4 regions of the Paenibacillus sp. FSL R5-0887 genome follow, and region 3 is predicted to be linked to each of the others. Evidence: riboswitches for the same ligand, from Rfam matches in the RefSeq annotation. Region 3 holds a riboswitch; each other region holds the start of a gene.
The links. A riboswitch is a leader RNA that binds a small molecule or an ion and turns the genes downstream of it on or off. The one in region 3 is predicted to bind thiamine pyrophosphate.

Region 1 (3,145 bases), on a different contig from region 3:
CATCTCCTCTAGCAGCGGCGTTGCTGCCGGAGAGAGCAATGCCAGCAAATCATTTTCGTTCAGCTTGTCTTTTCCAAGCGCCCGCTTAACGTCATCCTCCCGGAACTCCTTCCACAGCTGCTCATAAGGATACTGCTCCAAGCGGGCCAGTGTGTCAAAAAAGCTCATGCTAATCTTCCCTCCTTTCGTGACCTATCAAATTCAGTTCAAAAATCCAGTCAACGGTGACGAAGCAAAAGCAACTTCTTCTACAGGACCGAGTCCTGCCAAATAAGCTTTGCGGCCAGCGGCTATCGCCTCGCGGAACGCTTCCGCCATGACGAGCGGATTACGTGCCGTTGCAATAGCCGTATTAAGCAGAACAGCAGCGGCCCCCATCTCCATTGCTTCCGCCGCTTCCGAGGGCTTGCCAATTCCGGCGTCTACAATAATCGGCAAATTCACTTCTTCAATAAGAATACGCACAAGCTCCTTAGTGCGCAGGCCGCGATTCGTCCCGATCGGCGCACCAAGCGGCATCACAGCAGCAGCACCGGCATCTCTCAGACGTAAAGCAGCCGAAAGGTCCGGACTCATATAAGGCAGTACTACAAAACCCTCCGCTGCTAAAATCTCTGTAGCTCGTATGGTCTCCAGATTATCTGGAAGCAGGTATTTCTGATCATTGATCACTTCGATCTTGACCCAGTTCCCCAGTCCCGCAGCTCTTGCTAATCTTGCAATACGGACTGCCTCTTCCGCTGTACGCGCTCCTGAGGTATTAGGCAGAAGAGTCATGTGACCGGGAATGTGGTTCATGATATTTTCTGCTCCACCTTGCGGGTCCACTCGGCGAAGCGCTACAGTAATCACCTGAGAACCAGAGCTTGCGATCACTTCGGGGATCAACGTATTCCGGCTATATTTTCCGGTTCCGATAAATAATCTACTGGTTAATTCGATGCCGCCAATATGTAACGGGTCATGCATGAAATTACCTCCCTTTGGTTCGTATAAATTTCTCAAAATTCTATACCGCTCCATCTCAACCCCCACCAACAAAGTGCACCAGTTCCAAACGATCATCCTCGCTCAGAGCAGTACTTTCATAATTCTCCTTACTGACAATTTCTCCATTCAGCTCAATGATCATCAGACGACCCGACCACTCAGGAAGACTGATCAAATCAGCTATAGTTTGAATACCACCAGAACACTCTGCGGATTTCCCGTTAATCAACAGCTTCATTCTGAATCACCCCCTTCGCCCATGCTGTTACCTCCAGGCTATGAATGAACCGCCTTATGAATAGCTTTGGCGGCCTCATAAGGATCATCCGCTCCGCAAATACCGGACATCACAGCAACTCCTGCCGCACCTTGTCTAATGATCTGCGCCGCATTAGCGGGGCTAATTCCTCCAATCGCAATTACAGGAATAGAGCTGGTCTCCACCGTTTCTGCAAGCAGCTCTAACCCACGTGCGGGCAGCCCTAACTTGCTATCCGAGGGAAATACATGACCAAACAAGCAATAATCAGCTCCCTGCTCTGAGGCATTCGCCGCTTCTTCCGGAGAATGAACCGATCTCCCCAGCCGAAGCTGAGGTGCAATTCGCCGGGCTGTAACCGGACTCAGACTGTGCCAAGCCAACTGAACCCCCGCGGCACCAGCTGCCAATGCTACATCGATCCGGTCGTTGATTATCAGTTTGGTAGCGGGCATACCGGCAGCCAACAGCTGCTGTGCCGCAGCGAGCAGTTCGCATGCAGGACATTGCTTATCTCTCAGGTGAATATAATCGACCCATGTCTGCACCGTGACAGCTAGTTCAACAAAATGTCTCAGCTGTAGCTTGCCGTCTGATATTAGATGGATCTCAGCTTGCAACATCACGATCTCCTCTCTCACTTCCCTGTAGGTCAGTAAAAAACAAAAAAACTGCCCCCCGTAAGGAAGGCAGTCAGAATCTGTATATAGACGGCACTACAAATAGCCCGACAACAGAAATTCGTTCTCCACTTCCCTACGCTGGTCTTAACCAGATCAGGTTCAAAGGGTCCGGAAATCCATTCCGTCTCAGCCAATCGGCACCCCTAGTGACATAAATATACAATTTTAAAATGCTAACGTGGTTTATAGTAACATATTTTTTTATTGAAATACACCCATTTATTCACATTAGCTGTACTGATCTAACCGTTTACTACCTCGCCACCATTTACATGAATAACCTGTCCAGTCACATAACTGGAATCGTCAGAGGCCAGATATACATAGGCTGGTGCCAGCTCTTCTGGTTGTCCAGGCCGTTTCATAGGCTGTGTACCTCCAAACTCGCTAACCTGTTTTGCATCAAAGGTAGAGGGAATCAGCGGTGTCCAGATTGGACCTGGTGCAACACCGTTTACCCGTATGCCCTTCTCTGCCAGATTCGTGGACAAGGATCGTGTGAAGCTAAGAATAGCTCCTTTAGTTGATGAATAGTCCAGCAGCTGCGGGCTTCCGCGATAAGCGGTAATTGAAGTTGTATTTATAATTGTAGATCCTGCTTTTAAATGAGGCATAGCTGCTTTTGTTAAATAGAACATCGCAAATATATTCGTACGGAAAGTACGCTCAAGCTGCTCGGAAGTAATATCCTCGATCTTAGCTTGCGGATGTTGCTCTGCCGCGTTATTGATGAGAATATCAAGCTTTCCTAAGCCCTCCACCGTCTGTTTAATAAGATCCTTACAGAATTTCTCGTCACCGATATCACCTGGAATTAGGATACATTTGCGGCCTTCCTGCTCGACCTGACGTTTAGTTTCCTCTGCATCTGAGTGTTCATTAAGATATGAAATGACCACATCAGCGCCTTCTTTAGCAAAAAGCACAGCAACTGCACGCCCAATTCCGCTGTCTCCACCGGTAATTAACGCCGCCTTGTCTTGCAGTTTACCTGCTGCTTTATAATTTGCCGGCTCGTATTTGGGCAGCGGCGTCATTTCACTCTCAATCCCTGGCTGATGATGCTGCTCCTGTGGGGGTAAGGTTTTTGTAGCTTGTTTATTGTTGCCTGACATCTTCCCTATCTCCTCTCGTTAAGCAAATTGATAGTTAACTGATCGTCTTAGGATGGCACAACTATGCACGTTTATACGCTGGGTTTGTCATTTTCTTA
Region 2 (3,145 bases), on a different contig from region 3:
TAGAGGCTACCTGCTGAGCAGTTCTAAACATCTCCGTATAGGTGATGATCGCTGCAAGCGATGTATCTTTGACCAAGCTAATAAAAGAATTGGATAACGGCGGTACAGAAACGCGTGCAGCTTGTGGCAGAATTACGCGGCGCAGAGCCTGCCCACGAGTCATCCCGACTGAGAAGGCAGCTTCCCACTGGCCTTTATGTATCGACAGGATAGCAGCGCGTACGATTTCCGATGAATAAGCCCCTACGCTAAGGGTAAATCCAATGGTGGCGGCAATGAAAGGGTCGAGTACAATACCAACAGCCGGCAAACCATAAAATATAATAAATAGCTGCACTAACAACGGGGTTCCCCGAATGACCCATACATAAAAACGGGCGATTAGCTTCGGAATTACCCACGGTGAAAGACGTGCCAACGCGGTTAGGATCGCCAAAATCAATCCAAGCACAAAGGAAAGTAGCGCCAACGGAATGGTAAAAGCCACCCCGGCTTTAAGCAGGGGTAGCAGTGTATCTAAGAAAATTTGTATTTTGCGGTCATCCATTATTCAGACATCCTTTTTAGCTTCTAGGCTTAATTAGCCTTGCTAGCCTTGTATTATTTTGAAACGTCAGCTCCAAAGTATTTCTCGGAAATTTTCAAGTACGTTCCATCACTTTTCATCTCTTTAATCGCATCACTGACCGCATTCACCAGCTCATCATTGCCTTTCAGGAATACCGCGGCACTTTGTGAGCCTTCAGGAATCTCATCAACCACTTTAATTTTTGCATCTGGTTTTTGTTTTTTCAGATCCAGATAAGACAAGCCATCATTCACAGTTGCATCAATACGTCCCGAAGTCAGCAGGTCCATCGCTTGATTGAAACCGTCCGTAGCTACGATTTCAGCACCGTTCTCACGAGCGATGTCGGATAAGTTACTGGTCAGGGATTGTCCGGCTTTTTTACCCTTTAGATCAGCAAAGGTCTTAATATCCTCATTGTTTTCGCTCACGATCAATACTGCCTTGGATACAATATAGGGTTCAGAGAAATCATACTTCACTTTGCGATCTTCGTTAATGGAAACTTCATTAAAAATGACATCAAACCGTTTCGCATCCATCCCAGCAAAAATACCATCCCACTGAGTTTCAAAAAATTCAGCTTCAACACCTAAACGTTTGGCTACTTCTTCGGCAATTTCCACGTCAAAACCCGTCAATTTCCCCGCAGTGTCATGATAAGTAAAAGGTGCATAAGTCCCTTCTGTACCTATCCGCAATTTGCCGCTGGCCTTCACAGCCTCCAAACTGTTTTGCGCTGAAGATGCTGCTCCACCATTCGTTCCAGCTGTTGGTTCAGCAGCCGTATTGGTATTCGAATTATTGCCGCAAGCCGCTACAAGAACCACGGTTAACGCCAATATAATAGTTAAACTCCATTTTTTCATTATTAAATCCCCTCTCTCTATCCGGTTTTTTTCCGGTAAATTGAATAGTACACTGCCATCACATGATCGTCAATACTTTTTTCCGATTATATACATCGGAATTGTAATATTAACTAGATTTCTACTTATATCTTACCCAATCTTGGATTAATCCTTCACTTCTTTCTCTCTTTACTTCTCAGAAAGATATGGTATATTTATAAACAAATTAATATGGACCTGTTATTTCACTAGGGGAGTCGGCCGACTGAGACGGAGCTTCAAGCTCCGGACCCTTGGAACCTGATCTGGATCATACCAGCGGAGGGAAGTGGAGCAGAATTTTCATCAAGCATGTTAAGTGTTATTATGCAGAATGAACTTTTTGACCCATTCATTTCCTCTGGAAATGGATGGGTCTTTATTTGTTTAGACGCTCCACAAAAATATTAGGAGGTTAGATCATCACGACCATTTTATCTATTCAAGGCCTAACCTACTCTTTTCCGGAAACTGAACAACCCCCTGTATTCGCAAATCTATCCATGGATATCAGGCAAGGGGAATTCGTCTCCGTAGTAGGTGCTAGCGGATGCGGGAAAAGCACATTTTTCAAAACGGTTGCCGGTTTACTCGAACCTACTCATGGAAAAATAAAACTCCCTACGCTCCCCTCAACCGCTAGTCGTTTAGGTCAGATCGCTTATATGCCTCAGCAGGATTTATTGCTGCCTTGGAGAACGGTGCTCGACAACTGCCTTTTGCCCTGGGAGATCAAGCCCAGATTTAGTAAACAGAAAACGATCACTCAGATTCGGGAAATGTTGGCCCGCTTCGGCTTAACAGATGTAGAGAAGGCTTATCCCCATGAACTTTCGGGAGGTATGAAACAGCGAGTAGCATTTCTGCGCACCTTAGTGGCTGGAGACGGAAGTGGTCTTATGCTGCTGGATGAGCCCTTTGGCGCTCTCGATGCCATGACCAAACGTGAGATACACCGTTGGCTGTTGGAGTTATGGGGTGAACTGAATCAGACGATTATGCTCATCACTCATGATCTGGAAGAAGCACTATTGCTCAGTGACCGGATTTATTTATTATCTGGCGGTACGCACAGCGAATTACAGGAGATCAATGTCGATCTACCAAAACCAAGACATTATAAGATGAACTATGAACCCCGGTTTATAGCACTACGGGCAGAGTTGGAGCGAAGATTGCATGCAACCTATACCTTTTAAAAAACATCTAGACAACTATGGTCCCTTCCTTCTTCTGGTACTGCTCATTCTTGTAATCTGGGAGTCAGCTGTTCGCCTTCACTTGATTCCAGCCTTTATTCTCCCTGCACCTTCATCTATTGGCATCGCATTGATCGAGCACAGGCAATTATTATTTGGACAGCATTTATTGGCGACGTTACAGGAGATACTGGTGGGTTTTGTCCTTTCTGTGATTTTTGGTGTATTGCTGGGCATTGGAATGTTCCTGTTTCGCCCCGTAGAAAAGGCCATCTATCCCTTCCTTATCATTAGCCAGACGGTCCCATTAATTGCGCTATCCCCCATTTTTATTATGTGGTTCGGATATACGCTGTGGAGCAAAGTGGCTGTGGTGTTTTTGACGGCTTTTTTTCCAGTCGTAGTGAGTACATATGATGGACTTCGTACAAGTGGCCAGACTTACAAGGACTTATTATTAACATTTGGTGCAAACCGCTGGCAGCTGC
Region 3 (3,145 bases):
CAGGCATTGGATGAAAAACGGTTTATTTCGGACAATACAAATTCTTTTGCCAAAAACCAAGCGGATATCATCCGTAAACTTGCCCCTAAGCAGTGGGTAACCACGAACGGTCTGTTCGGGCATCTCGATAGCCATGAAATGACGGATGAACTGTTGGATTTCTTCAGCTATGATTCCTATCCTCAGTTCTCTACTATTTTTTATGACCCGAATGAGCGGAATCCGCTGAATGATAGAGGCTGGGGACTGTCGTTATCTGTTGTTCGTTCGATATCCCCGAATTTCTGCATTATGGAGCAGCAGTCGGGCCCGGGTGGCTGGGTGAACCGGATGGATATGCCTTCTCCAAAGCCCGGGCAGATGCGGTTATGGACCTATCAGTCGATCGCTCATGGAGCAGATATGGTGTTATATTTCCGCTGGCGGACAGCTACGATGGGCAATGAAATTTATTGGCATGGAATCAATGACTATCATAATCAGCCTAACCGGAGAGTGCGGGAAGCGGGGCAGATCGGTCAGGAGCTGGCAGCAGCAGGTCATGCGTTTGTCGGTACTCGTAATCAGGCTAACATTGCTATTGTTCGTGATTATGACAATGAGTGGGATGGAGAATACGATGTTTGGCATGGCCCGTTTATGTGGAAGAGCAATAAGGAGTGGTACAAGGCGCTTCAGCGGAAGCATATCCCGAATGACGTACTCTATTTACGCAAAAAAACAACGCTGGAGGAGCTTGCAAGGTACGACGTGCTTATCTATCCTCACCCAGCGATTATGACAGATGAGACAGCAGCACTGCTGGATGAATATGTTCAGCAAGGCGGCAAACTGATCTTCGGCTGTAGAACCGGCTATAAGGATGAGCGCGGACAATGTTATATGCGTCCTTTCCCAGGTGCTGCTAAGGATCTATGCGGGATCACAGTTGAAGAATTCACAATGGTTAAGGGCAGTCGTCAGCCAACAACAATTAGCTGGTCGGGCGTGACCGAAGTCGTTACAGGAGCAGATGACTTTAATGATATTCTCAAAATAGAGGAAGCTTCGGTTGAAGTGATGGCGGTCTACGCCTCTGATTATTATGCGGGAAAACCGGCGGTAACTAGAAATCGTCGCGGCAAGGGTGAGGTTTGGTATTACGGAGCCGTATTTAATGAACAGGCAGCGGCTGAGATCATAAATTTAATTGATCTACAATCACCAGCAGATTGGCTGGAGCTCCCAGAAGAGGTAGAACTGCAAGTCCGTACCGGAGCTTCTTCCAGTTATGCTTTTTTGCTTAATTATAGTGAGACTCCTGTCACGATCCATCTTCATGAGACCAAAACAGATTTACTGAGCGGCACAACATTGTCGGGCGAGGTGCTTCTGGAAGGATTTGGGGTATTGGTGTTAAACTAACGTATACATTGATCTCACATTTGAGTAGATTTGGATAATTTTCTCTTTTCGGTTATACTTTGAAGTAGCAATTATATAGTCACGGGAGCTTGGTGGGACCAGGCTGAGAGGATAGTTATAACTATCGACCGTCAAACCTGATCTGGATAATGCCAGCGGAGGAAATGGAGTTCTATTTCTATTTGTCTACTCTAAGGCCGCATCTTATACAGATGTGGCCTTTTCTATTTGTGGGGGAGTAGACCGTCTCCGCTTGATCAAATCACCTTATAGGAGGAATTGAGATGACAAGCGAATTGAACAACGATCCAATCAATCTATCAGCTTTTCCAGCAAGTCAAAAAGTGTATGTAAAGGGTTCACGGCCTGATATTCAGGTGCCTATGCGGGAGATCTCACTTAGTCCAACTGCGGGCATAGACGGCGAAGAGGAGAATGCCCCAATTCATGTCTATGACACAAGCGGGGCTTACACGGATGCTAATATTCATACTGATATTCGTCAGGGGTTAGAGCCCAATCGTCTAAGCTGGATTGAGGAACGAGGGGATGCGGAAGCGTACGAAGGAAGAACCATGAAGCCTGAAGATAACGGGAATGCAACGGGAAAAGCTGTGGCGGAAGTGTTTCCAGCGCTCCATAGAAAACCTTTGCGAGCGAAAAAGGGGCGTAATGTCTCTCAAATGCATTATGCACGCAAAGGGATTATTACTTCGGAAATGGAATACGTTGCGATTCGTGAGAATGTGGCACCGGAATTTGTAAGAGATGAAGTAGCCCGCGGCCGCGCCATCATTCCAGCGAATATCAATCATCCAGAGAGTGAACCAATGATTATTGGACGCAATTTTTTAGTGAAGATCAATGCCAATATAGGAAATTCCGCAGTATCCTCATCCATAGAGGAAGAGGTAGAGAAGATGAGATGGGCCACCCGCTGGGGTGCAGATAATATAATGGATCTCTCAACAGGTAAAAACATTCATACGACACGCGAGTGGATCATCCGTAATTCTCCTGTTCCTATTGGAACGGTGCCTATCTATCAAGCGTTGGAAAAAGTGAATGGGAAAGCGGAAGATTTAACGTGGGAAGTATACCGTGATACGCTCATTGAGCAAGCGGAGCAAGGGGTTGATTATTTTACCATTCATGCGGGGGTTCTGCTTCGTTATATCCCGTTGACTGCACAACGTATGACAGGCATTGTTTCAAGAGGTGGCTCCATCATGGCGGCATGGTGTCTTGCGCATCATCAAGAGAACTTTTTATATACACATTTTGAAGAGATATGTGAAATCATGAAGCTGTACGATGTTTCTTTTTCCCTAGGCGATGGATTACGTCCGGGTTCGATTGCTGATGCGAATGATGAAGCACAATTTGCCGAGTTAGAGACGTTAGGTGAATTAACAGCTATAGCTTGGAGTCATGATGTACAGGTGATGGTAGAGGGTCCAGGACATGTGCCGATGCACTTGATTAAAGAGAATATGGATAAGCAACTTGAAACTTGTAACGAAGCCCCTTTTTATACATTAGGTCCACTGACTACAGATATTGCGCCTGGTTATGATCATATTACCTCTGCTATAGGTGCAGCGATGATTGGTTGGTTCGGTACAGCTATGTTATGTTACGTAACTCCGAAGGAACATCTTGGCCTGCCTAATAAGGAAGATGTACGTATAGGGGTCATTACTTATAAAATAGCGGCTCATGCCGCAGATTTGGCGAAAGG
Region 4 (3,145 bases), 1.1 Mb from region 3:
ATGGCTACTGTGTTTCCCATGAACGAATGGAGCGCACCTATTTACCGTTTGCTGCACATGTCCTTTTTCCACGCAGGAAGGATGCCGACTCGTTTCGCCGTTTTTCCAGAGTAAATAATCTCGACTGCATTCTGGAGATTCCGCAGCAATCTATATTTTTCAAAATTCTCTCGACGGATATATTCATATGCCCTTTTCAGCTTGGATTCGTGACGATACGTGTCCAGCTGGAGGGGGATTCAATTCCCTTTAGTATTGCCCTAGAATTCGCAGATCGTTTCCGTGCGCTAGAGAATACCTTCATACAGGATGATTACACTTATATTCATTGCGGGGAACAGACCTATGAGATGGTAGAGGATTTTGTCTTCCGAAATTTGGTGGATGGACTGGAGCCATATCTGGATCAATCGGATATCAATGGGGCTTATTTCGAGACCCTTCCTTTTTTCGTAGATGAAAGAATGCAGGTGCAAGCTTTTTATGGCTTTCAGAATGAAGAAAGCTCTGATGAGATTAGTGTAAATCTGCGCTATCGTGCCTCACAGCTTGATGGAATTGATCTGAACGGAAAGCCCTATGCCAGTGCCAGCGATCCAGCATATATTGCGAACTATTGTCATGAACACTCCTATAATCGCTGGGGTCCAGACACGTATTATATGATGAATGAGCAGACCTTTTGCTGCATGACCCGCGCTGAACAGGAGATTGCTGTTAGTCTAGCCAACCAGATGTACGGGCAATATTATTACGGATTTTTACTCAATATTTTCCACAAAATCGTTCTGCTAAAGCTAGCCAATATGCACTCCCGACTTCGGATTAATCATGATTATGAGGAAATAGACAATCTAATCTACTCCATTAATAAGTTCTCGGCAAAGTTCTACTTCTTGGAGTTGATTTCCCAGTCGCAGGGCCGGGAGATATTTCTTCAGCTGCGTAAAGTATACGGAAACGATGCTTTGTTCGAGGAAGTGAAAGAAACCTTAAATGACCTGTTTCAGTATCAGGATAAGTTTCAATCCAAGCGACGGGATAATCTGCTGATGATTCTTACTGTATTTACGGTAGTAAGCGGGATTTACGGCATGAATCAGGTCATTGACGATCTGGATGGAAAGATTCAATGGAGTAAAATGATTGGTTATTCTCCCTTTGAATTTCTTGCCCTCTTCGTGATCATGAGCGGGATTCTGATCAGCGTTGTCCTCACGCTAGGGGCGCTGGTTAGTGAGCTTAAACGGCGTCACCGCAAGAAATATAAAGATCTAGACTAGCAAAAAAGAAACTACTGGATTGGAAAAATTCAGGAGTGCACTACTAGACATTCCGAGTACAGCCGTCTATAATACACCGTATGCGAGAAATATAAGATATAAAGTATGGGTACAAAACTTATGCTTACTTATATTGCACATAGAAATACCCGTTAACTTCATAGAACCAGGGGTGCTGGAATTGGCCGGCTGAGATTGTATCCCACAAGATACTGACCCTTATACCTGATCTGGATAATGCCAGCGTAGGAATCGCCAATTGGTTCTGGTCCCTGTGACCTTAACTAACCTTGCGCCAAGCCAGCGTCCCGATCACTCGGGGCGCTTTTTTTGTAAGATCACTAAAAGATGTAGAAAAACGTACATACTACAACTTACGGTTCATGTTGTGAAGACGGGATTCTTGTAACCTTAAAGGAGAGAAGAAGACATGCACCTTAAAAAAGCACTTACGTTGTGCCTCACCTGTGTACTCATTCTTGCCATTGCCGGATGCGGCAGCAACAATGGGAATACAGCCGGAAACAAAGCAAATGCTACTGATCCAACTGCTTCGGCTGGGACGGATGCTCCAAAAGAGCTCACCAAAGTTAAAGTCGCACTCGACTGGACACCGAACACAAATCATACCGGTCTATACGTAGCTAAGGATCTTGGTTACTACGCTGAAGAAGGTCTGGACGTCGAGATCGTTCAGCCAGGCGCAGCGGGTTCTGATACTATGGTTACTTCTGGCGAAGCCGCATTTGGCATCAGCGCCCAAGAAGGATTAACGCTAGCCCGTCTACAAGGCGTGCCCCTTGTCTCGATAGCAGCTATTATTCAGCATAATACGTCGGGATTCGCTGCTCCAGTAGATCGCAATATTAAATCACCAAAGGATTTTGAAGGTAAAACCTACGGAGGCTGGGGCTCACCGGCCGAAGAAGCAGCCATGAAAGCTATCATGGATCCTGAAGGTGGCGATGTGAAAAAGGTGAAGCTGATCAGTATCGGTGAAGCTGATTATTTTACCGCCGTCAAACGTGACATTGATTTCGCCTGGATTTTCTACGCTTGGACTGGTGTTGAGGCTGAGTTGCGTGGCGAGCCATTGGATATGCTGTACTTAAAGGATTATGCGCCGCAGCTCGATTATTACACGCCTGTGCTGACGACGAGTGAGAAGCAAATTGCAGATCATCCTGATCTGGTGAAGGCCTTCATGAAAGCCACATCAAAAGGTTATCAATATGCCATAGATCATCCGGAAGAGGCTGCCGGTATGTTATCGAAGGCCGTTCCTGACCTGGACGCCGACCTTGTCCTAGCTAGCCAAAAATGGCTTAGCCCAAAATACAAGGACGATGCTGCCCGCTGGGGCGAGCAAAAAACCGAGGTCTGGCAAAATTACGGCGACTGGATGTATGATCTGAAGTTGCTGGATAAACCGCTGGATGCTGCTAGTGCATTCAGTAATGATTTTTTACCGGCGGAGTAAACAACAATTGTAATGAATTACTTCGTTATCAAAGTTGGCTTTTTGAACTTACCTTATAAAATGAGAGGATTGATTATTGTGGCTAACACCCTACTAAGCATTCAAGTAATTCCAAAAACTCCGAACAATGAGGATTCCATCCCATACGTAGATAAAGCGATTGAGGTCATTCAGAAATCCGGCGTTAAACATCAAGTGAATCCACTGGAAACCACAATGGAAGGTGAGCTTAGCGAGCTGCTGGAGGTTGTGCGTCAGATGCAGGAGGCGTTGATCGAAGCAGGCAGTCCAAGCGTAATTTCGCAGATCAAAATCGCTCATAATCCTAACGGAATCAGCATGGATAAATTGACGGAGAAATATCGGCCGTGAGATCGACCTG

Region 1: it holds a riboswitch for thiamine pyrophosphate, as region 3 does, so the genes downstream of both, MKY14_RS00345 (thiamine phosphate synthase) here and thiC (phosphomethylpyrimidine synthase ThiC) in region 3, are expected to answer to the same signal.
Region 2: it holds a riboswitch for thiamine pyrophosphate, as region 3 does, so the genes downstream of both, MKY14_RS03705 (ABC transporter ATP-binding protein) here and thiC (phosphomethylpyrimidine synthase ThiC) in region 3, are expected to answer to the same signal.
Region 4: it holds a riboswitch for thiamine pyrophosphate, as region 3 does, so the genes downstream of both, MKY14_RS25295 (ABC transporter substrate-binding protein) here and thiC (phosphomethylpyrimidine synthase ThiC) in region 3, are expected to answer to the same signal.

The regions. Positions count from the first base shown of each region.
Region 1 covers NZ_JBBOCE010000001.1:78,945-82,089, reverse strand. Annotated here, with positions in the region: gene thiH (2-iminoacetate synthase ThiH) at 1-168, opposite strand, end outside; gene MKY14_RS00355 (thiazole synthase) at 202-969, opposite strand; gene thiS (sulfur carrier protein ThiS) at 1,025-1,228, opposite strand; gene MKY14_RS00345 (thiamine phosphate synthase) at 1,267-1,872, opposite strand; TPP riboswitch at 1,986-2,087, opposite strand; gene MKY14_RS00340 (SDR family oxidoreductase) at 2,175-3,047, opposite strand.
Region 2 covers NZ_JBBOCE010000001.1:822,433-825,577, reverse strand. Annotated here, with positions in the region: gene MKY14_RS03715 (amino acid ABC transporter permease) at 1-547, opposite strand, end outside; gene MKY14_RS03710 (amino acid ABC transporter substrate-binding protein) at 601-1,437, opposite strand; TPP riboswitch at 1,660-1,763, shown strand; gene MKY14_RS03705 (ABC transporter ATP-binding protein) at 1,962-2,657, shown strand; gene MKY14_RS03700 (ABC transporter permease) at 2,638-3,145, shown strand, end outside.
Region 3 covers NZ_JBBOCE010000002.1:2,817,526-2,820,670, forward strand. Annotated here, with positions in the region: gene MKY14_RS30380 (beta-galactosidase) at 1-1,404, shown strand, start outside; TPP riboswitch at 1,476-1,585, shown strand; gene thiC (phosphomethylpyrimidine synthase ThiC) at 1,689-3,145, shown strand, end outside.
Region 4 covers NZ_JBBOCE010000002.1:1,672,446-1,675,590, forward strand. Annotated here, with positions in the region: gene MKY14_RS25290 (hypothetical protein) at 1-1,283, shown strand, start outside; TPP riboswitch at 1,442-1,552, shown strand; gene MKY14_RS25295 (ABC transporter substrate-binding protein) at 1,714-2,763, shown strand; gene MKY14_RS25300 (thiamine-binding protein) at 2,842-3,135, shown strand; gene MKY14_RS25305 (ABC transporter permease) at 3,132-3,145, shown strand, end outside.